Regions from separate parts of the Rhizobium sp. 1399 genome, predicted to be linked through region 1. Evidence: predicted binding sites of a transcription regulator. Region 1 holds the regulator's gene; each other region holds the start of a gene.

The links. Region 1 encodes LexA, which represses DNA repair genes until DNA is damaged. Its sites were predicted from a motif close to TGTTCNNNNTGTGTTCNG; they were not measured.
Region 2: the regulator LexA is predicted to act here: its motif matches at 2,616-2,633, upstream of J2X71_RS05990 (fibrinogen-binding protein).
Region 3: the regulator LexA is predicted to act here: its motif matches at 3,398-3,415, upstream of J2X71_RS04650 (YifB family Mg chelatase-like AAA ATPase).

The regions. Positions count from the first base shown of each region.
Region 1 covers NZ_JAVDSU010000018.1:38,423-45,199, reverse strand. The annotation lists gene J2X71_RS34290 (methyl-accepting chemotaxis protein) at 1-1,175, shown strand, start outside; gene kdsA (3-deoxy-8-phosphooctulonate synthase) at 1,189-2,037, opposite strand; gene J2X71_RS34280 (VOC family protein) at 2,034-2,921, opposite strand; gene lexA (transcriptional repressor LexA) at 3,117-3,842, shown strand; gene J2X71_RS34270 (ComEC/Rec2 family competence protein) at 3,823-6,249, opposite strand; gene gltA (citrate synthase) at 6,540-6,777, shown strand, end outside.
Region 2 covers NZ_JAVDSU010000001.1:1,160,065-1,166,841, forward strand. The annotation lists gene J2X71_RS05975 (SDR family oxidoreductase) at 1-511, opposite strand, end outside; gene J2X71_RS05980 (hypothetical protein) at 888-1,208, shown strand; gene J2X71_RS05985 (response regulator transcription factor) at 1,213-1,995, opposite strand; gene J2X71_RS05990 (fibrinogen-binding protein) at 2,868-3,878, shown strand; gene J2X71_RS05995 (hypothetical protein) at 4,015-6,066, shown strand; gene J2X71_RS06000 (type I secretion system permease/ATPase) at 6,092-6,777, shown strand, end outside.
Region 3 covers NZ_JAVDSU010000001.1:897,880-904,656, reverse strand. The annotation lists gene rsmI (16S rRNA (cytidine(1402)-2'-O)-methyltransferase) at 228-1,142, shown strand; gene J2X71_RS04665 (YraN family protein) at 1,135-1,503, shown strand; gene J2X71_RS04660 (cupin domain-containing protein) at 1,640-2,143, shown strand; gene gshB (glutathione synthase) at 2,240-3,187, shown strand; gene J2X71_RS04650 (YifB family Mg chelatase-like AAA ATPase) at 3,477-5,009, shown strand; gene cysK (cysteine synthase A) at 5,070-6,032, opposite strand; gene J2X71_RS04640 (LysE family translocator) at 6,175-6,777, opposite strand, start outside.

The sequences.
Region 1 (6,777 bases):
CGATCGTGCCGCTATCGGCGATGCGCGACTACATGGCGGTCCTCGCGAGCGGCGACTATTCCCGCGAAGTTCCCTATGTCAGACGATCCGACGAAATCGGAGAAATGGCGCGCGCGGTCACGGTCTTTCGCGAATCGGCAGAAGAACGGAACGCCATCCGCGCGCACCAGGACGAGGAACGGCAGGCACAGATGCGCCGCAATGCCGAACTCGACGCATCGAAGAGCGTGGAGAATGCCACACGCCAGCGCGTCATCGAAAGCCTGAGTGCCGGCCTGGAGCGGCTTTCGCGCGGCGACCTGACCGTGCGTCTCAACGAGCAGTTCGCCAACACTTATGAAAAGCTTCGCGAGACCTTCAATACCAGCATCATCATTCTTTCCGATGCCATGAAGGACATTTATGCCGCCACGAATACGGTCGGCGACAGTTCGCGCGAAATCGCACTTAGCACCAATGATCTGGCACAGCGCACCGAGAACCAGGCCGCCTCGCTCGAACAGGCGGCTTCGGCGCTGGATCAGATCACGGTCACGGTGAAGACCTCATCGGAGCGAGCCCAGGAAGCCAATGCGATGATGTCGGCAACGAAGGAGAGTGCGGCACGTTCCGCCGAGATTGTTTGCGAAGCGGTGACCGCCATGGAGAAGATCGAGGAATCAGCGGTCAGGATCGGCGATATTATCAACGCCATCGATGAGATCGCCTTTCAGACCAATCTTTTGGCGCTCAACGCGGGCGTCGAGGCAGCACGCGCCGGAGACGCAGGGAAAGGCTTTGCCGTCGTAGCTCAGGAAGTCCGCGAGCTCGCCGGCCGCTCCGCCAATCTCGCCAAGGAGATCAAGCTTCTCGTCGAGACGTCGTCGCGGCAGGTTTCCGCAGGCGTGGCACTTGTCAACCGCACCGGCGAGGCACTCGGCGATATCGACCGCCAGGTGCTGCAGGTGACGGCACTAATCGAAGCGATCGTGCGCTCGTCTTCGGAACAGTCGGTCGCGCTCGTCGAGGTCAACGCTGCCGTCAACCGTATGGATCAGGTGACACAGCAGAATGCGGCGATGGTCGAGGAGACGAACGCCGCCTGCCAGGAACTCGGCAACGAGGCGTCCCATCTCGGGCGCATGCTCTCCCGCTTCGCATTGGAGGAAAGGCGCCCGCCCCGCGCGGCAGCCTGATGCTGCCTGTCGTTCAGGCGGCCTTGGCGATCGCGTCGAAGGCGAGAAGCTTCTCGAGAAGCCGTGGCATGTCCTTGAGATAGACCATGTTCGGCCCGTCGCAGGGCGCGTTATCCGGATCCTGATGGGTTTCGATAAAGACCCCGGCGACGCCGACGGCCACGGCTGCACGGGCCAGCGTCTCCACGAACTGCCGCTCTCCGCCGGAGGTTCCCCCCTGCCCGCCGGGCTGCTGGACTGAATGCGTGGCGTCGAAAATAACGGGGGCGCCGGTTGCTGCCATGATCGGCAGGGAACGCATGTCGGAGACCAGCGTATTATAACCGAAGGAAGCGCCGCGCTCGCACAGCAAGATGTTCGGATTGCCGCTCTGATTGAGCTTGCCGAGCACGTTCTTCATGTCCCAGGGCGCCAGGAACTGGCCCTTCTTGACGTTGATAACGCGGCCGGTCTTTGCCGCAGCCACCAGGAGATCCGTCTGACGAGACAGGAAGGCCGGTATCTGCAGGATGTCGACAACCTTGCCCACTTCAGCGCACTGTTCTTCAGTGTGGATGTCGGTCAGAACCGGAATGCCGAGTTCCTTCTTTAGATCGGCAAAAACCTCCAGCCCCTTCTCAAGGCCGACACCGCGTTTGCTCGACAGGGAAGAGCGGTTCGCCTTGTCGAACGAGGTCTTATAGACGAGCCCGATGCCGAGCTTGGTGCACAGTTCCTTCAACGTGCCGGCAACCATGAACGCATGGTCGCGACTTTCCATTTCGCAAGCGCCGGCAATCAGCGACAGACGTGCAGCATTGGAGAAGGTGACCTTGCCGGCGCCTTCGCCGACCGTCACAACGGAGTTCGTAGTAGAGCTCATGATGTTTCCTCGAAAGCGAAGAGCACGCCCTGACCGGGCGCGGGCTTCACCAGAATACGGTTGCCCTTGCGTGTATAGGTCACCCCGTTAGCAGCCAAATGCGCTTCTGTCACGGCCAGATCGCCAACCGCAAAGAGGATTGCCCGGCCGCGCAGGCCGCGATCGATATCCGGCGTCGCCAGATCGAAATAGGCCTCCAGCCCCTGCGGGGTCATCAGGCTGATCTTTGCGTTTCCGGTAAGCACCTCCAGCCCGAAACTCGTATCGCCAGCAGAAGCGGCTTTTGCCGCCGAGCGAACGAAGTCGCCGAAGGCTGTCGGCTCGGGGGCTGCGAGCGCGATCTCGGCAATGCCTGTCACGCCATTGGCGTGGGTCTCCAGCACGTTGCGGTCGGCAGGAAGCGGGTTGATGCGCTCGACAGCGAAGAGAAAGAAATCCGGTGCCCGGAGGTCGGCAGCGAAGGCGAGCCGGAAGCCGGCAATGCTCTCCGTGCCATCCGGCATTTTCACAGGGCGTTCGAACTGCAGCACAGAACCGGCACTGATGCTGCCCTTCACGAATCGAGCATGTTCGTGCTTTGCATCCGCGGTGGCGAAGGCGATGGCGGACAGTCCCTCGCTGCCGCAGCGGAAGCGGAAAGCCTGATCGCGAGCCGTGAAGACATTGCCCTCACGTGCCGTCACCTCGCTCTCCTCGACGCTCGCGACACCGAGCGGCTCGATATAGGTTTTGTCGGCAAAGAAAACACAGGCATTCTCCGTGCCGAAGGGATGGCGGGCATCAGGCGCGACGGTAAAGCCCAGCTTGCCCAGCCTTTCGCGGGCTAGGTCGATATCGGTAACCGGCAAAACGAGATGATCGATCGGAAGCGTGTCTTGGCTCATCGGTTCTTCTCCCAGCAGTGACAAGGAGATGTGCTTCAGCAGGTCTCGTGAAACAAGGCCAGACAGGCCTAAGGGCGATAAAAATCAAATTCTCGACAGATTGAACAGAAGTTTTACGAAAATTTAGCTACTTGCGGAACACATATGGAACATATAGTGTCCGTTCTGGATTTGTTTCAAGACTGGGGAGACGCCATGCTCACGCGCAAACAACAGGAACTCCTTCTTTTCATTCATGAAAGGATGAAGGAGTCAGGCGTTCCACCGTCTTTCGACGAGATGAAGGACGCACTGGATCTGGCCTCGAAATCCGGTATTCACCGGCTGATCACGGCGCTCGAAGAACGCGGCTTCATTCGCCGGCTTCCGAACCGGGCGCGCGCGCTCGAAGTCATCAAACTGCCGGAAGCCTACAGCCCAAGCCTGCAGCCTCGGCGCGGCTTTTCACCGAGCGTCATCGAGGGCAGCCTCGGCAAGCCCCAGCCCGTGGCGCCTCCTGCCTCGGCGAAGCCAGCACCCGCTGCCGATAACGGCAATGCGGTCTCCGTTCCTGTCATGGGCCGCATCGCCGCCGGTGTTCCGATCTCGGCAATCCAGAACAATACGCATGACATCACCGTTCCCGCCGATATGCTTGGCTCCGGTGAACATTATGCGCTGGAAGTTCGCGGCGACTCGATGATCGAAGCCGGCATCTTCGATGGCGACACGGTCATCATCCGCAATGGCAGCACAGCCAATCCGGGTGATATCGTCGTCGCGCTCGTCGATGACGAGGAAGCAACGCTCAAGCGTTTCCGCCGCAAGGGCGCATCGATTGCGCTCGAGGCAGCAAACCCTGCTTACGAGACCCGCATCTTTCCGCCGGATCGCGTCAAGGTCCAGGGCAAGCTCGTCGGCCTCATTCGCCGCTATCACTGACCGGTGACAGATTGGCGTCTGCGAATGTGTTACTGCGCCAATCATAGGCGCGGTGGCGCATCCAGGGTCGCCCCAATGTGTCGAATGCGGTTGCGACCTCAACTCCCTTATCGGTGAATCGAAGTTCGACAGAACCTGTCTTGCGCAGCGTCTCGCCGGTAAAGAGCAGCGCGCCGGAACGACAGCGGTCGAAGCGCAATCGGACGGGGGTCACGACAATGTCGGCCGTATCGCAGGCTGGTCCGAGATAGGCAGCATTTTCGATGACGGTCAGTTTCTTCCCATTGACGAGCAAAGTGGTGCACCAGGCGCCCTTCAGGCAGGAGAAGCGTGACGGCGGGCTAATGGCGACTGCCTGTCTCATTGCCTCTCTGGCTTCATTCTGTTGGTCGGGTGACAGTTGCAGTCTTTGACCATCAGGCGCAGTGGGCGCCTTGGCAGCTTGAAGCATAACCGGCTTCTGATGCTCTTCGACGGCAAGGGCCCTCTGCCATTGTTCGAAGATGAAGGCGGGCGGCTTTTCACGGTTCGAAGCCATCGCCTCTCCATCGACTATAGCGACCAGGCCGCCATCTTCGGAGATAGCGATATCGGGCATCGCCTCCGATGGAAGAAGAACAACAGCGAGCGTCGAGACCGCGACAATTGCCGTTCCCATGTGCCGCAGCCGGGTTCTGAGCAGGGTCAGCAGCAGAAATCCGAAAACGGCGGTCGGGAAATACCAGCCGGGCAAGCGGCCTACATCTATGTTGCCGCCCCACCCCGCTACTGCCTTTGCGATGGTGATCACCAGATCAAGCCCGAAGCCTGCCACCGGCCATAGCCAGCCGTCCAGACCAAACGGCATCAGCAGCATTGCCAGCATCCCGGCCGGCATGACGATGAAGGTGATGACCGGCATGGCCGCGAGATTTGCCGGCAGGCCATAGGCAGTCAGCCGGTGGAAATGCTCGATCGAAAACAGCGCCGTCGAGAAACCACCGATCAGCGACGTCAGGAAAACGCCACCGAAGAAGCCACCAACCATGAAGAAGGGCTTCATGATCGGCAGCTTGGCAAAGGCATTCTCCCGCATCGGCCGCCCCTTCCAGAGGTCGTAGCCGGCGACCAGTGCAAGTGTTGCGGCAAAGGACATCTGGAAACTCGGCCCCAGCACCTCCGATGGCGAGACCGCGAGGATCACGAGAGCGGATAGCGCCACGTTTCTGAGACTGATCGACGGCCGGTCGAAGAAGACCGCAACCAGCATAATCGCCATCATGATGAAGGCACGTTCGGCGGAAACGGCAAAACCCGAGATCAAATAGTAGGCCGTCACCGCAGCAAGCGCACCGGCCGCCGCGATCTTCTTGGTTGGCCACGCCTGGGCAATGCCGGGAAAAAGGCTGAGAATGACGCGCAGCCCGACAAAGAAGATGCCAGCGGAAAGCGCCATGTTGAGGCCGGAGATCGCGATGATATGCGCAAGGCCGGACTGCCGCAGCGCCTCCGTCGTTTCATCCGAGATCGCCCGTCTCTCGTCCGTGACAAGGGAGGCGGCAAAGGCGCCGGTGTCGCCTGGTAGTGTGGAGCGGATCCGATCGCCGATGCCGCTTCTCAGGCGGTAGAGCGACTCCAGAATGGCCTCACCGACCAAACTCGCTCGCTCCGGCTGTTCCGCAACCCTCTTCGGTGCTCCGTAGAAGAAGCCGTTGGCACCAATGCCGTTAAAATAGGCACTGAAGGCAAAATCATTGAGGTGGGGGAGCGCCGGTCCCGCCGGAGGCGTGAGACGCGCCCTGCCCTCGATGACGTCGCCGAGTTCGAACGGCTGGGTGGCTCCGCGGACCAGCACGGAGATGCGTTCGGGCGGACGCTTGATCTCAGGAGCATCCGTACCGGTGACGTCAAGAATATAACGCCAGCGCCCTTGGCCATCGCCTTCTCGGCGTTCGATCCGGCCGGTCACCGTTGTCGTTACGGCTGAATCGAGGATCAGGGTCTTTGCCCGCCATGTTTCGATCTGCGCGGAGAGCATTCCACCGGCAAAAAGAAGTAGAGCAAGCAGCGTCGCCTGCAGTTTCGTCCGGGCATAACCGCAGAGCGCAACGGCAATAAGGAGAACAAGCAGGCAGAGACCGAGCGACACGGCCGGAAAGTCCGAGGCCGCAAGAAACCAGGTCGCGGCACCTGCACCAAGGAAGACCGGAGAGAAGAGGATGAGGAGACCGTGGCCGGCCTCTTCGGTGGCCATACGCATCGACGACCCGACGTATCGGTTCGCAACAGTCACCAATCGCCATCGAAATGGGATCGCAACCTGGGTCCGAGCCGATTGCGTCACAATGGCGCGCGGGGCAATGCCAGCAAAATCCATCTTTTCATCAATGGATTGCTCTTGTCGTTCTCTTGTCTCTAACCCTGCCATAATCGCCTGGACCCGCCCCCGGATACCGGCAGAATGCAACCTGAAATCAAAACGAGCAAACAATAATCGATTGAAATAAGACGAAAATTCGCGGGAGCAAAAAGTCCAGTCAAATCATGGTGTTCTGATATGCATTTAGCTCATCGCTGCACTGCCTAAAAGATGATGCCGCGATGCACAAAATGGCATCACGGTAACTTGGCATTAGCTTCGCGATCATATAGCTATCGCTTAGGACGCTTAACCCTTATGGCGCTTTTGCGGCGCCACCGCCACCCCGGAGGATCAGCATGACGGATCAAAGCGCTACAATCAAAATCGGTGACAAATCAGTCGATCTCGCCGTGCGAAAAGGCACGGTTGGACCCGACGTCATCGACATCGGTGCCCTCTACAAGAACACGGCTTCCTTCACCTACGATCCCGGGTTTACGTCGACTGCATCCTGTGAATCGAAGATCACCTATATCGACGGCGACGAAGGCGTTCTGCTGCATCGCGGCTACCCGATCGAGCAGCTTGCCGAGC
Region 2 (6,777 bases), on a different contig from region 1:
CTGACCGCTTGCCCTCGTCGTAGCAGCCGCGCGGACCGATCGGGTTGACATTGCCGAAATAGGTTTCGCGCTGCGGATTCTCGTGCGGATCCCCATAGACTTCCGAAGTCGAGGATTGGACGACCGTTGCGCCGCTGCGGCGGGCTGCATCGAGCGTATTGACGGCTCCAAGCACATTGGTCAGCAAGGTGCCGACGGGATCACGCTGATAGTCCGGCGGCGAGGCTGGCGAAGCAAAGTTGAAGATGACGGAAGCCTCGACGTCATAGGGCTGGCGCACGTCATGTTCCAAAAGCCGAAAACGGGCATTCTGCAGCAGATGCTCGATATTGACGTGGCGGCCGGTGTAGAAATTGTCGAGACAGATGACCTGATGGCCGCGCTCGAGAAGTCGCTCGCAAAGATGGGAACCCAGGAAACCGGCGCCTCCGTTGACCAGCACGGTTTTTGACTCCTGGCGTGGCGATGCGAATGCAGATCCTGAATATCCTTCGGTGGGAATACTACGCACTACAAATTCCTTCCCATGTCGTGTGGTCTTCATAGACCCTTCTATACTTTAGGCTCCCTCTTGATCCGCCTCGATAACTTCAACGCGAAGTGGTATCTATGAAATAACCGACTCGGTTATTCTTCGGATAATTGTACCTATGCTCAAAATGATAAGAGGATATCAGTGAAGGTCAACTTCAAAACACGGGAGCAATTCTAAATAGCTATAGTATTAAACTTCGGAATTTGCTTGATTAATCCCTCTCAATGACTATGGTGCCATGCTTTCTGTCCGGCCGCTCCAGCTTCAGTCAATGAAGCCAATATAAGGAGTGGCCAGCCATTGGTGTGCGAGGGCGCGTCGCTATTGCCCTGATGATAGAGAGGGTTTTTTAATGACGACTCATGATCGCATGCATGGCAGAGCGCCATGCAGCTTCAGCTCTCTAGCTTTGGCTGCGACGATCGTTCTCTCGGCCATCGGACCGATCTCATGTGCGGTCGTCGATACCGCGATCGTGGGAAGCACGGAGAAGAATGTCGTTGTGGCAAGCGTGCCACATGCCGCGAAGGACTTCGCCTATGCTGCCGAACCGAAGACCGCTTCGGCTAAAGTGAGCGCCGCGGTCTATCCCGGTTCCGCGCCTTACATCTGTTCGCCGAGCGGTTTCGGCCAGAAATCACACTGCTTTGCCCGCTCGTCCCGGATGGATTGATGGCCTAGTGCGGCCATCTGCCAGAGAGATCGCCACTGTCCGACGTATCGTTGAAGAAACGTGAGGCCGCTTCAGTGCGATTTCTCACATTCATCTTCTTATAGATATTGCGGACGTGAACCTTCACCGTGTTTTCGGACAGGTGAAGTTTGTCGGCGATGATCTTGTTCTGCGTGCCCTTACAGATGAGGTCGAGAATCTGTACCTCGCGCGTGGTCAGAGCCGCCATGCTATTGCGGCGAAGCTTCAGCGCGTTGGCGCGCGCTGCGTCGACGGACTTCGTCTGGTACAGCGAGGGCTCGAGCTGCGCCGTTGCCCGGTTGGACAGACGACCCAGAAGCGCGGATGGAAAATGTTCGCCGCCCTTCATCAGCAGATCGATTGCCGCCATGAAGACATCCAGACGCAGATTGAGCGGCAGGACGCCATCGACGACACGCGCCTCGACAAGACGGCTGATATAGGGCTCCATCATATCGATAGCTTCGACGACAAGGCCGATGGATGCGTCCGGACGGTTTTCACGAACGACCTGCAGCGCATCGTGCAACTCGGCGCCGGCGACATGATAGAACAGGACAAGCCGCATGTCGTGAATATCCTTCTCGGATATGGACTGCGCGCTCGATACGCTTACGACATCAAAATTCGGGAATTTCTTTGCCAGTGCCTCAACCATGCACTCGGAGAACAAGTCCGCCTTGGCGATTACCAGGACTGTTTCTCCATTCGGACCCAGTCTTCTTGCCTGATCCGAATCTCCTACTTCCGACCCAACCATGAACATATACGCCTCCCCTAGCGCTACACTATACTCAAACAAGGAGCTTCTACTCCCATTGGCGCGATGGCGGGTATTACATGCCGACGAACATTGCCCCTAGGCATGTGGCCGCCTTATCTTTTAGGCATTTCTTAATTATGGTAATATGGATTTCAAAGGAAAGAAATGGCCCAAATGGGTTAGTTGTCACGAAGTTATATTTATTTTTTGCCACTTTATGGTTGCATTTCCGACAAGAAACATACTAGCGGGCGGTATTTCAACTAGATCACGGTATAACGCAGCATGTATTAGTTCGAGACATACAAAAGCAAAGCGGTAATGGGCAGACGATATTTCAAAATAAGACGGAGAACCTTTCGAGCTTAACTTCGCGATACCGCAATCAGTCGAACCTTCCGGATTCCGAGGTATGGGGCGCCGTCCCGAATTCGCACACAGCCTTCTCCGAGCCCGCGATCCGGTATTGGCTTAGCTGGAGTATTGAACCGGACTTCAGATGCCTTAGCCCGAATTGATATCTATCGGGACCCATTTTTTTCCATCAATCTGCAACGGTTGCCAAAGTGGCGACGTGAAAATCAAGTATCAGCATGTGTTTTTGATACTTGGTCTTCTTTCGAGGGAACTCAAAAAGAAGTTCGACTGCCTTGCTCGCGCTCATATCGAGTCCGGGACCGGATTTGTGCGTCTTTGTACTGAATAGGCACAATCCCAATACAGAATTTGGCCAACAAATCGCGATGAAGCTGCAGGTGAAAAGGTATCGAGTCCATCTGCCGATGTTAACGCATTGGAGCAAGCGCGAGCAAAGATCCCATTTGAGATGAGAGGGACTTCGAAAGCTGCTCCAGTTTTTTTCTGGAGGAAACGTAATGCCTTATGATCCGAAGCCCGGTCCGCAGGGCTCAGACGACGACACCGTCAAGGTGGGCGCCCTGGCCGATGGCCTTTCCAGCGCTATCAATTCAACCGAAATCGATGATGATTCCACAGGTTACGTCGGCGGCATCGCCAATGGTGACAATCGCAACAACACCGACAACAGCACCGACGTTGACGTCAAGGCCAATGTCGATCTCGATGTGAAGACCGACAACGGCGACAACCGCGACAACGACTACGACTGGAGCTACAAGTCGGACGACGACACGAACACCAAGACGACCACCATCAACGATAACGACACGACGACCACCACGAAGTCGGACTACGACTGGAGCTATGACGCCAAGTCGTACAGCGACGACGACGTTGACATCAAGACGATCACCGATAACGACACGACCACCAAGACGGACACGGATATCGACACCGACATCAAGACGATTACGGATACCGATACCAAGACGACCACCAATAGCCACAATACCAGCGACAGCTTCAACAAGACGGACACGGACTTCGCCGTCATTGATGATGTCAAGGACTTCGGGAACCTCGGCGTAGCCGGCCACGACCTCACCTTCGACATCGGGGATGACTTCTCCTTCACCCTCAATATCGACAATATCCTCAACGGTTCACTGTCCGGCGAAGGCGCCGACTCAGTCTTCAGCACTGTCCAGGCAAACCATCTCGCAGACCAGGATCAGGCCTGGAACATCACGATGGAGAACGGCGGCGCTCAGAACCACCTGAGTGCGAATGCCGGCACAGCGCACGGTGCTGACGGCATGGATATGGACAGCAAGGGCTGGGATCTCAAGGCAGGTGACGACGTCACAGGCACTTCGACGGCAGATGCTTCGGCAATTCTTGCCAATTCGGGCTTCCATATGGAGCTCGTTCAGGGCGCGAACATGCTCAGCAACGCTGTGGACTCCAGTGTCATCGGCGGCAACTCACATGCTTCCGATGTCGGCGAAGATACAAGTGGGCACTAACCTCCAAGACAAGAAAGGGCTGCACCGGCTTCGGCCGGTGCAGTTTGAATGCTTGCGTGCGAATTGACGAACAGCGCGGCTCCCTCAGAAGGATGTCGCATGGCCGGTCGTCTCTTCGATAAGGGAGGCCAAGGCAATGCAAATCGAGAAATTCTCAGAAATCATCGCCCATTTCATCGGCATATTCGAAACGACGACCGATGAGATGAGGCTGCGTGCGGGGCTGACGGAGGGTACAGGCCCTGCCGAAAATAATCCGGCGCTTGACGATCTGGTCGCCAATACGCCCACCTTCGCCTCCGATCTCGCGCTCCAGGACTACGATCCTGATGTCAACTACAGAAGCGTCAGCTATGAGATCGCTTATGGGGGCGCACGCCGCTTCGGCCGCCCCTTTGAGGAAAGCATCGAAAAGCTCTCCGAGATTGCCCACCGCGATGTGTCGTCGCTGCCCCGGTTCGGCAGCCCACAGGACATCGATATCGAAACCGAAGAAGAGCTGCAGGTTTTCGACGGCCCCGGCTCGGTGATCCGCTTCACGACACAGGTCAACATTCTCTACGACGACGATTATCTCGATATGACTGGTGGCAATCATGCCCCGCGCGATACGAGTTTCGTCGTTGAGAAACTGGCTGAATTCAGCGCCAAGGCCGAGATTTTCTCTCCCTTTTCCGACCTGCATCGGACCGACACCCTGGAGGGGGTTAAGCAGATCGCCGGGGATATGGAAACCTACATCCAGGGAGTAAGGGATTCCGGCCAGACATCGATCGGAACGGGCGAGCCGCCGGCAGACAATCCAAACGATCAGGCACATGATTTCGTGCTGGCGGGTGACGAGATCACCGGACCTTATATGAACGGCAAGCACGTTTCCGGAATTCCGGCGCTCGACGACCTGCTGCCGGACCGGGGGCTCGCCAAACTGCCTGAGGAACCGGACGAAACCCAGACATCCGTCGAACAGCATGACCCGGCTGGAAACAGCCTGGAGGTCACTGCGGGCGCAAACCTCGTCGCCAACATTGCCTCCGTCGTCAATACCGCAGTGATCTCTTCCGTGACGGCTGTCATGGGCGACTATCACCAGGTCGATGCGATCACCCAGGTCTATGTCTACAGCGACAATGACAGCATCGCCTCGGTCTTCCATTCCTCAGCCGATGCAACCGGCGTCACCGCCTACAATATTGCAAGCTTCGAACGGGACACGTTCCAGTCAACACAGCCGCAGACAACGGTGGATGTACATGGCGACCCCATCTTTCCGATGGCCTGGCGTGTCAGCGTCATCGAGGGCGACGTCTCCTTCGTGAGCTGGATCGAACAGTATCATTTCGTGACCGACAACGACACCATAACCGTCACGACGAGTGGGTCGGAAGCGACGGTTCTGACGGGCGGAAATACGACGCTGAATTTCTCGTCCTTCTTCCAAATGGGCCTGCAGTACGATCTGGTGATCGTCGGCGGAAATGTCTACGATATCAACAGCATCACGCAGATTTCGCTTCTCTACGACAACGACTGGGCGCGCGCCGAAGACGGTGTAGACGGCGGTGCCACCATCCAGTCCGGCAACAATCTCATCTGGAATCTTGCGGCGATCCACAATGTTGGAACCAACGACCGCTTCGAGACCATGCCCGACTATATGCACGAGGCAGAGAAGGGGATCCAGGAGCGCGATCCGACAATGCCCGAGGGCTTGTCCACCGATTCCAATTTCCAGGGCTATGTCGGCGTGAATGTTCTCTACATCACAGGCAATCTCTACGACATGACGATCATCAAGCAGGTCGCGGTGCTCGGAGATTCCGACGACGTGACCCAGGCTGCAGCCGAGCTTCTGAAGAACAACCAGGACGCCGTGATCACGATCGATACAGGCAGCAATACCGTCGCCAATATCGCTGAAATCGTCGACTACGACAGCTTCGGCAACACCACCTATGTTGCCGGTCAGCTCTATTCCGACGCCATTCTCATCCAGGGTGGTATCATAGAACACGACACCACCCAGCCCGAGACGGCGGGCGAAAAGCTTGCCAATGAAGTCATCGCCTTTCTCGATGACGATGCCCCCCAAGGCGCGGACAGCGGCGACGGCATCATCAACGGCGGGCATGATCTTTCATGGTCCTCCGCTCACCCCTCAGATGTAATGCAAGCCGTGGTCGCGTGACCTGCGTATCTTGGGAGAGACCGCGATGAATCAGATTTCAAAACAGATTTTTGCAAATAGCAGCGCGCTTGATCTGCGTGGCGAAAAGCCGTCCTCTACGGCGGCAAATCCTCAGGATTTTCTGACGGAGACCTGCGTTTCGGCGATCGACGATGCGGTGGACCATCTTCGCCAGCTGACGCGCAAAGTGTCTTCCTATCCCCATGAAGTCGAGGCTGTCGCTGAAGAGAAGGTGGATGACGTGCAAACCGTGATGCCGACCGAACAACCTACAAGGCAGCTTTCCGGCCATGACATACCCGTCGTCAATGTCGTGGAGCCGGAAACAAAGCCGCAGCCGGCTGAAGAACTGATGGCGGCGCCCGTCATCGAGGCCCGGCGGATGCCCGGTGAAACCGACGAGCTCAAGGCCAAGCCGGATATTCCCTTTGCCAAGACGATCGATGGCGACACCGGTCCGGTGAAGGAAAATGAGCGCCGCCTGCGCACAGGCGACGGCGGCGGGGGCGGCAAGGAACCGGATTTCGGCGGCGGGGGCGGCGGGGGCGGCGGCGGAAACAGCGGCTTCCACAAGCGCAGCGAGCCGGTGAATTTCGCTTTGAGCCTTGCGCGAGGCATCACGGTTATCAGGCGCAATCTCGCGATCGTGATGGTCTTCACGATCGCGATCAACGTACTCCTGCTGGCGATCCCGCTCTACCTCTTCCAGAT
Region 3 (6,777 bases), on a different contig from region 1:
TTTATTGTCCGGGCGCCCGGAAGCGCCGCGTCACTGCTTTCCCCTTTTGGGAGAGGGGAGTGGACGGGCAAAATGGCAGAACTTTGCCGGCGATTGCAAGAGGCATGGCTGCCCGCAAGCCCGCAAATGCCGTTTTGCAGTGCAATGCTCACAGAAATTGCGGCCCTTGTCGAAGCCACACCGCTCGCCCATAAAGGGAAGAGGCCGGCGGAATGAAAGCGAATGACATGACGGAAGAGACGACAGCGGAAACTGGCGCCCGGCGCGGCTTTCGCCTGCACAATATCGCGGTGCCGGCGCGCCCGCTCGAACCGGCTCTCTATCTCGTCGCAACGCCGATCGGCAATCTCGGCGATATCACGCTGCGGGCGCTGGAAACGCTTGCCGGTGCGGATGTCCTCGCCTGCGAGGATACACGCGTTACCCGCGTCCTGCTCGATCGCTACGGCATTCAGAACCGCCCCTTTGCCTATCATGAACACAATGCCGATGAGGCCGGGCCGCGGCTCCTGCAGGCGCTCGAAGCCGGCAAGTCGGTGGCGCTGGTTTCCGATGCCGGCACGCCGCTCGTCTCCGATCCCGGCTATCGCCTGGCGCAGCAGGCGATCGAAGCAGGTTACCGCGTCATTCCCATTCCCGGCGCTTCCGCACCGCTTGCGGCCCTCGTCGGCTCAGGGCTGCCGAACGATGCTTTTCTATTTGCCGGTTTCCTGCCGACCAAGGACAAGGCCCGTCGCGACCGTCTCGCAGAATTCGCAAACGCACCGGCCACACTGATCTTCTTTGAATCGCCCCATCGCATCGGCGCAACGCTGGTGGCCGCTGCCGATATGCTCGGTGCTGAACGCGAGGCGTCGGTCTGCCGCGAACTGACCAAGACCTACGAGGAATTCCGCCGCGGCACGCTCTCCGAGCTCGCCACTTATTATGAAGAGCATGACAATGTGAAGGGTGAGATCGTTCTCGTCATCGGCCCGCCGAAGGACGAGCCGGCAACCGCGGCGGATGTCGACGCCATTCTCGCCGATCTCTCAAAATCGCTGCCAACCGCCGGGGCCGCGACCGAAGCTGCCCGCTTGACCGGCCTGCCGCGCAAGGTGCTCTATCAGAAGCTTCTCGACATGAAGGCGGCGAATGGCTGACGGCGAAGCCACGCTCCGCAGGAGAAAGGCGCTGCGTCGCGGCTCGGCGGCAGAATATATTGCCGCCATTTTCCTGATGCTGAAAGGCTATCGCATCCTCGCCATGCGCTACAAAACGAAGCTCGGCGAGATCGATATTATCGCTCGCAAGGGAGACCTGGCCGTCTTTGTCGAGGTCAAGGCGCGCGCTGACGAAATGGGCGCGGTGGATGCCGTGTCCTACGCCTCGCAAAAACGCATCCGGGCTGCGAGCGATCTCTGGCTCGCCCGCCAGCGGGACTATGCCCGGCTCTCACAGCGTTATGATATCGTTGCGATATTGCCGGGAAAACTGCCTCGTCATTTCCCCGATGCTTTCTAGGGGTTCGCTAAATTCCGCAGGCGGCTAAAAACTGACGAATAAGCTTTCGTTAAAATTTTAGCGTCTGCTTGAACGGGCTTTTACGATTCTTTTGTTATCCACGGCTCAGCTAGGGGTAGCAAACTGGGGGTAATTCATGGCCTTGAAGATGATGCTTGCAACCGCCGTCGCCATGGCTGCGCGGTCCGTGCCTTACGCCGCGTTGAAGACGGCCGGCAAATCGTTCGTCGCACAGGCAAGCGACCGCATGGTGCTGAAGTCGACGCCGATCAATCCGGACTGGGTCATCAGCGGCAATCCGCAGGCGCGCACGGCAGAACATTCCCGCGGCCATGACGAAGCATCGCTGACGGCGATCTGGGATTGCACATCAGGCGAATTCCGCTGGCGTTTCGGCTGGGACGAGACGGTCATGATCCTCGAAGGCGAGGTGCACGTCACCACCGAAGATGGTCTGGAACGCACGCTGCAAGTGGGCGACGTCGCTTTCTTTGCCGGCGGCACCTGGGCGAACTGGCGGGTCGACAATTATGTCCGCAAGGTCGCCTTCCTGCGCAAGCCTTTCCCGAAGCCGCTCGCCATTGCCTATCGCCTGCGCAACCTCTTGCGCAACGGGGGTGGCACCGGCATCGCGGCCTGAAAATTGCGCCGGCGGAGGCGCGCGAAGCCATTGATTGCCGTTGCGTTTGATGCCTGACCGACCTACATCTGGGCGGCATCAGCTCAAGGGACGGAAATGGCCAAGATCAAGAACGTAGCGGTCCAGATGGACCATGTCTCCGGCATCAATATCGCGGGCGATTCCACCTTCGCCATGAGCATTGAGGCTCAGGCGCGTGGCTACAAGCTCTTCCATTACACGCCCGATCGCCTGAGCTTCCGCGATGACAAGCTCTTTGCCGCCGTCGAGCCGATGGTGCTGCGCGAGGTCAAGGGCGATCACTATGAACTCGGCGCCCCTGAGCGCATCGACCTGTCGACCATGGACGTTGTCCTGCTGCGCCAGGACCCGCCTTTCGACATGTCCTACATCACCTCGACGCATCTGCTGGAGCGCATCCATCCGAAGACGCTCGTCGTCAATGATCCGGCCTGGGTGCGCAACTCACCGGAAAAGATCTTCGTCACCGAATTTTCCGACCTGATGCCGAAGACCCTGATCACCAAGGATCCGGGCGAGATCCGCCGCTTCCGCGACGAGATGGGCGATATCATCCTGAAGCCGCTCTACGGCAATGGCGGCGCCGGCGTTTTCCATTCCACCAAAGACGATCGCAACCTGTCCTCGCTGCTCGAAATGTTCGGCCAGCTCTTCCGCGAGCCTTTCATCGCTCAGCAGTACCTGCCTGACGTGCGCAAGGGCGACAAGCGCATCATCCTCGTCGACGGCGAATTTGCCGGCGCCATCAATCGCGTCCCGGCCGAGCATGACAGTCGCTCCAACATGCATGTCGGCGGCCGCGCCGAGCCGACCGAACTGACGGCGCGCGAAAAGGAAATCTGCGAACGCATCGGCCCGGCTCTGCGCGAACGCGGCTTCCTGCTCGTCGGTATCGATGTGATCGGCGATTATATGACAGAGATCAACGTAACCTCGCCGACAGGCATCCGGGAAGTGAAGAAGTTCGGTGGCGCCGATATCGCAAGCCTGTTGTGGGATGCGATCGAGCGCAAGCGCGGCTAAAGCAATACCAGCAAAAGTGCATAGTGGTTTGCGTTCGGAATTGCGGCAAAACTAAGCAGAGATTTTTTTGTAAAAACAAAGAGATAGAGAATTTTCGTGTTTCGAAGAAAAGCGGAAATGCTCCAAGTGTTCCGCCTTTGATCGCCTTCGTTCCGGCTTTGCAACCTGCTGCAATTTGATTGCAGCGGATAGCTGAATTCGTTCGCTTATCGTTCTTGTTTTATTCCAGATTCCATGCCAGATTGTGACCGCCTTCATAGGTTGGGGTTCAGGGTTACGGGGCAGGGGCATGGTCGCGCGCGTCAGCACGGTTGCATTTCAGGGCATTGAAGGTGTGCCGGTCGAGGTCCAGGTCATGGTCGCTCCCGGTAAAATGGGAATCCAGATCGTCGGGCTTCCTGACAAAGCGGTGGCGGAAAGTCGCGAGCGGGTGCAGGCAGCCTTGCACGCTTCCGGCCTAGCGCTGCCATCCAAGCGTGTGACGGTCAATCTTGCGCCCGCCGATCTTCCCAAAGAAGGCAGTCATTTCGATCTCCCCATCGCACTTGGCCTGATGGCTGCGCTCGGCGCCATCCCGGCGGATGCTTTGTCCGACTATGTCGTCGTCGGCGAACTCAATCTCGACGGTACAATTGCCGCAATCGCTGGCGCTCTGCCGGCCGCAATCGGTGCCAACGCGAGTGGAAAAGGCCTGATCTGCCCGGCCGAGAGTGGCTCGGAAGCCGCATGGGCAGGGTCTGGGGTCGACATTCTGGCGCCGCGCAGCCTGATCGCACTCGCCAATCATTTCCGCGGCACGCAGATCCTTTCGCGCCCGGAACCGTCCATTCGCCCGAATGCCGCCAATCTGCCTGATCTCGCCGAGATCAAGGGACAGGAAAGCGCCAAGCGGGCGCTGGAGGTGGCTGCTGCCGGCGGCCATAACCTTCTGATGGTCGGGCCGCCCGGCTCTGGCAAGTCGATGCTGGCTTCGAGACTGCCCTCCATCCTGCCGCCGCTTTCGGCTGCGGAATTGCTGGAAGTCTCGATGATCCATTCTATCGCCGGCCAGTTGTCGGGCGGCAAGCTCTCCGACCGCCGGCCCTACCGCACGCCGCACCATTCGGCGACGATGGCCGCCCTCATCGGCGGTGGCCTGCGTGCCCGGCCGGGCGAAGCCTCGCTTGCCCATCATGGCGTGCTTTTCCTCGATGAATTCCCGGAATTCGCACCACAGGTACTTGATGCCCTGCGTCAGCCGCTCGAAAGCGGCGAATGCGTCATCGCGCGTGCCAATCACCGCGTCTCCTATCCGGCGCGGATCCAGCTCATTGCGGCCATGAACCCGTGCCGCTGCGGCATGGCGGGCGAGCCCGGCCACACCTGTGCCCGAGGACCGCGCTGCATGACGGATTATCAGGCCCGCATCTCCGGCCCGCTGATGGACCGCATCGATATCCGCATCGACGTGCCGGCCGTTTCCGCCGCCGATCTCATCCGGCCGACGGTAGCCGAAGCGAGTGCCGATGTTGCCCGGCGCGTTGCGCGTGCCCGTGACATCCAGCGTGAACGCTATGCTGCTGCAGGCGCTGTGGGTATTTCCACCAATGCCGGATGTTCGACCGCAATGATCGAGAAATTCGCAGAGCCGGATGCCGCAGGATTGCAGCTGTTGCGAGATGCCGCGGACAAGATGAAGTTTTCGGCGCGTGGCTACCACCGAGTCCTCAAGGTCGCCCGCACGCTTGCCGATCTCGACGGCAAGGAAATGGTCGGCCGCATTCATCTCGCGGAGGCGATTTCCTACCGTGTTGCCGGCGAGAGGCTTACCGCTGCGGCATGATAAAAGGGGCGCCGAAGCGCCCCAGGTACCGGGTGAGAGGAAGAACCCGGGAAGGTTCGATCAGCTTCCAAGGCCTTCAAACAATGCCGTCGAAAGATACCGTTCCGCGAAGGACGGAATGATGACGACGATGTTCTTGCCGGCGTTTTCCGGACGGCGGCCGACCTCGATAGCGGCCGTCAATGCTGCACCCGAGGAGATGCCGACCGGCACGCCTTCGAGCTTGGCGACCAGCCGCGCCTGCTGGAAGGCCTCGTCATTGCTCACGGTGACGACCTCGTCATAGATGCTCGTGTCGAGGATCTTTGGGGCGAAGCCGGCGCCGATGCCTTGGATCTTGTGCGGGCCGGGCGTGCCGCCTGACAGTACCGGCGAGTCCGCCGGCTCGACGGCCACAACCCGGATATCCGGCTTGCGGCTCTTCAGTACCTGGCCGACGCCGGTAATCGTGCCGCCGGTGCCGATGCCGGCAACGAAGATATCGACCGTGCCATCTGTATCGTTCCAGATTTCTTCAGCGGTCGTTTGGCGGTGGATCTCCGGGTTGGCCGGGTTTTCGAACTGCTGTGGGATGACGGCGTCGGGCAGCGAGGCGGCGAGTTCCTCCGCCTTGGCGATCGCCCCCTTCATGCCCTTCGGTCCTTCGGTCAGCACCAACTCGGCGCCGAGCAGCGCCAGCATCTTGCGGCGCTCGACGGACATGGTTTCCGGCATGGTAAGGATCAGCCGGTAACCCTTGGCGGCGGCGGCGAAAGCGAGCGCGATACCCGTATTGCCCGAGGTCGGCTCGATCAGCACGGTCTTGCCGGGCGAGATCTTGCCCTGCGTTTCCAGGCTATCGATCATAGCAACGCCGATACGGTCCTTCACCGAGGCGATTGGGTTAAAGAATTCCAGCTTGGCAAGGATGTTGGCCACCACGCCCTTTTCCTTGGCGAGTTTATTGAGGCGAACGAGCGGCGTGTCGCCGATTGTGTCCGTTATCGAGGAATAGATGCGGCCGCGGCCCGGTTTGTGCGACATGGTGCTCTCCCTTTGAAATCCATTCTGAAATCTGTGGAGAGAATAGGGTCAAAGTGGTGATGAGACCAGAGTGGCTTCACCCGCCGGCCGCTTGAGCCGGAGAAAAAATCCTTTGAGAACCGTCCGTTGCCGAATGTTTATTTCAGGCTGCACGCGTGGCGATGAAGGCTGCCGTGCCCGCCAGGATGCTTGCGGCGACGCGGTTCAGCGCCTGCAATGCACGCGGCTGCTTCAGCATCGTGCGGGCGCGCGACGCAAGCATCATGTAGGGGATGAGCACGATCATAAGCACCACGAAAGTGACGGCGAGCAGGATGAGATACTCGCGCATGCCGATGCTGCCGAGATCGATCAAGGTCGGCACCAGCGCCACGTAGAACAACATGGTCTTCGGATTGCCGAGTGTCACAAGCAGGCCGGACAGGAAGGACATGCCGGCACTGCTGGATTTCTTCGCGGCGATATCCTGCGGCAGCAGGCCGGCAGTCCAGAGCTTCCAGGCGATGTATCCGAGATAGAGAGCACCGGCGATCTTGATGACGAGGAAGATCTCAGTGAAGGTCTGCGCCACGAAGGCAAGACCGAGGATGACAGCGGTGAGATAGGTCATGTCGCCGAGCACGAGGCCGAGACCCATGAAGAAGGTCTCGCGGAAGTTCGAACCGAGTGCACGCGCCACGATTGCCGTGATCCCCGGGCCGGGAATTGCGGCGGCGATGAACAAGGCTCCAGCATAGGCGATCAG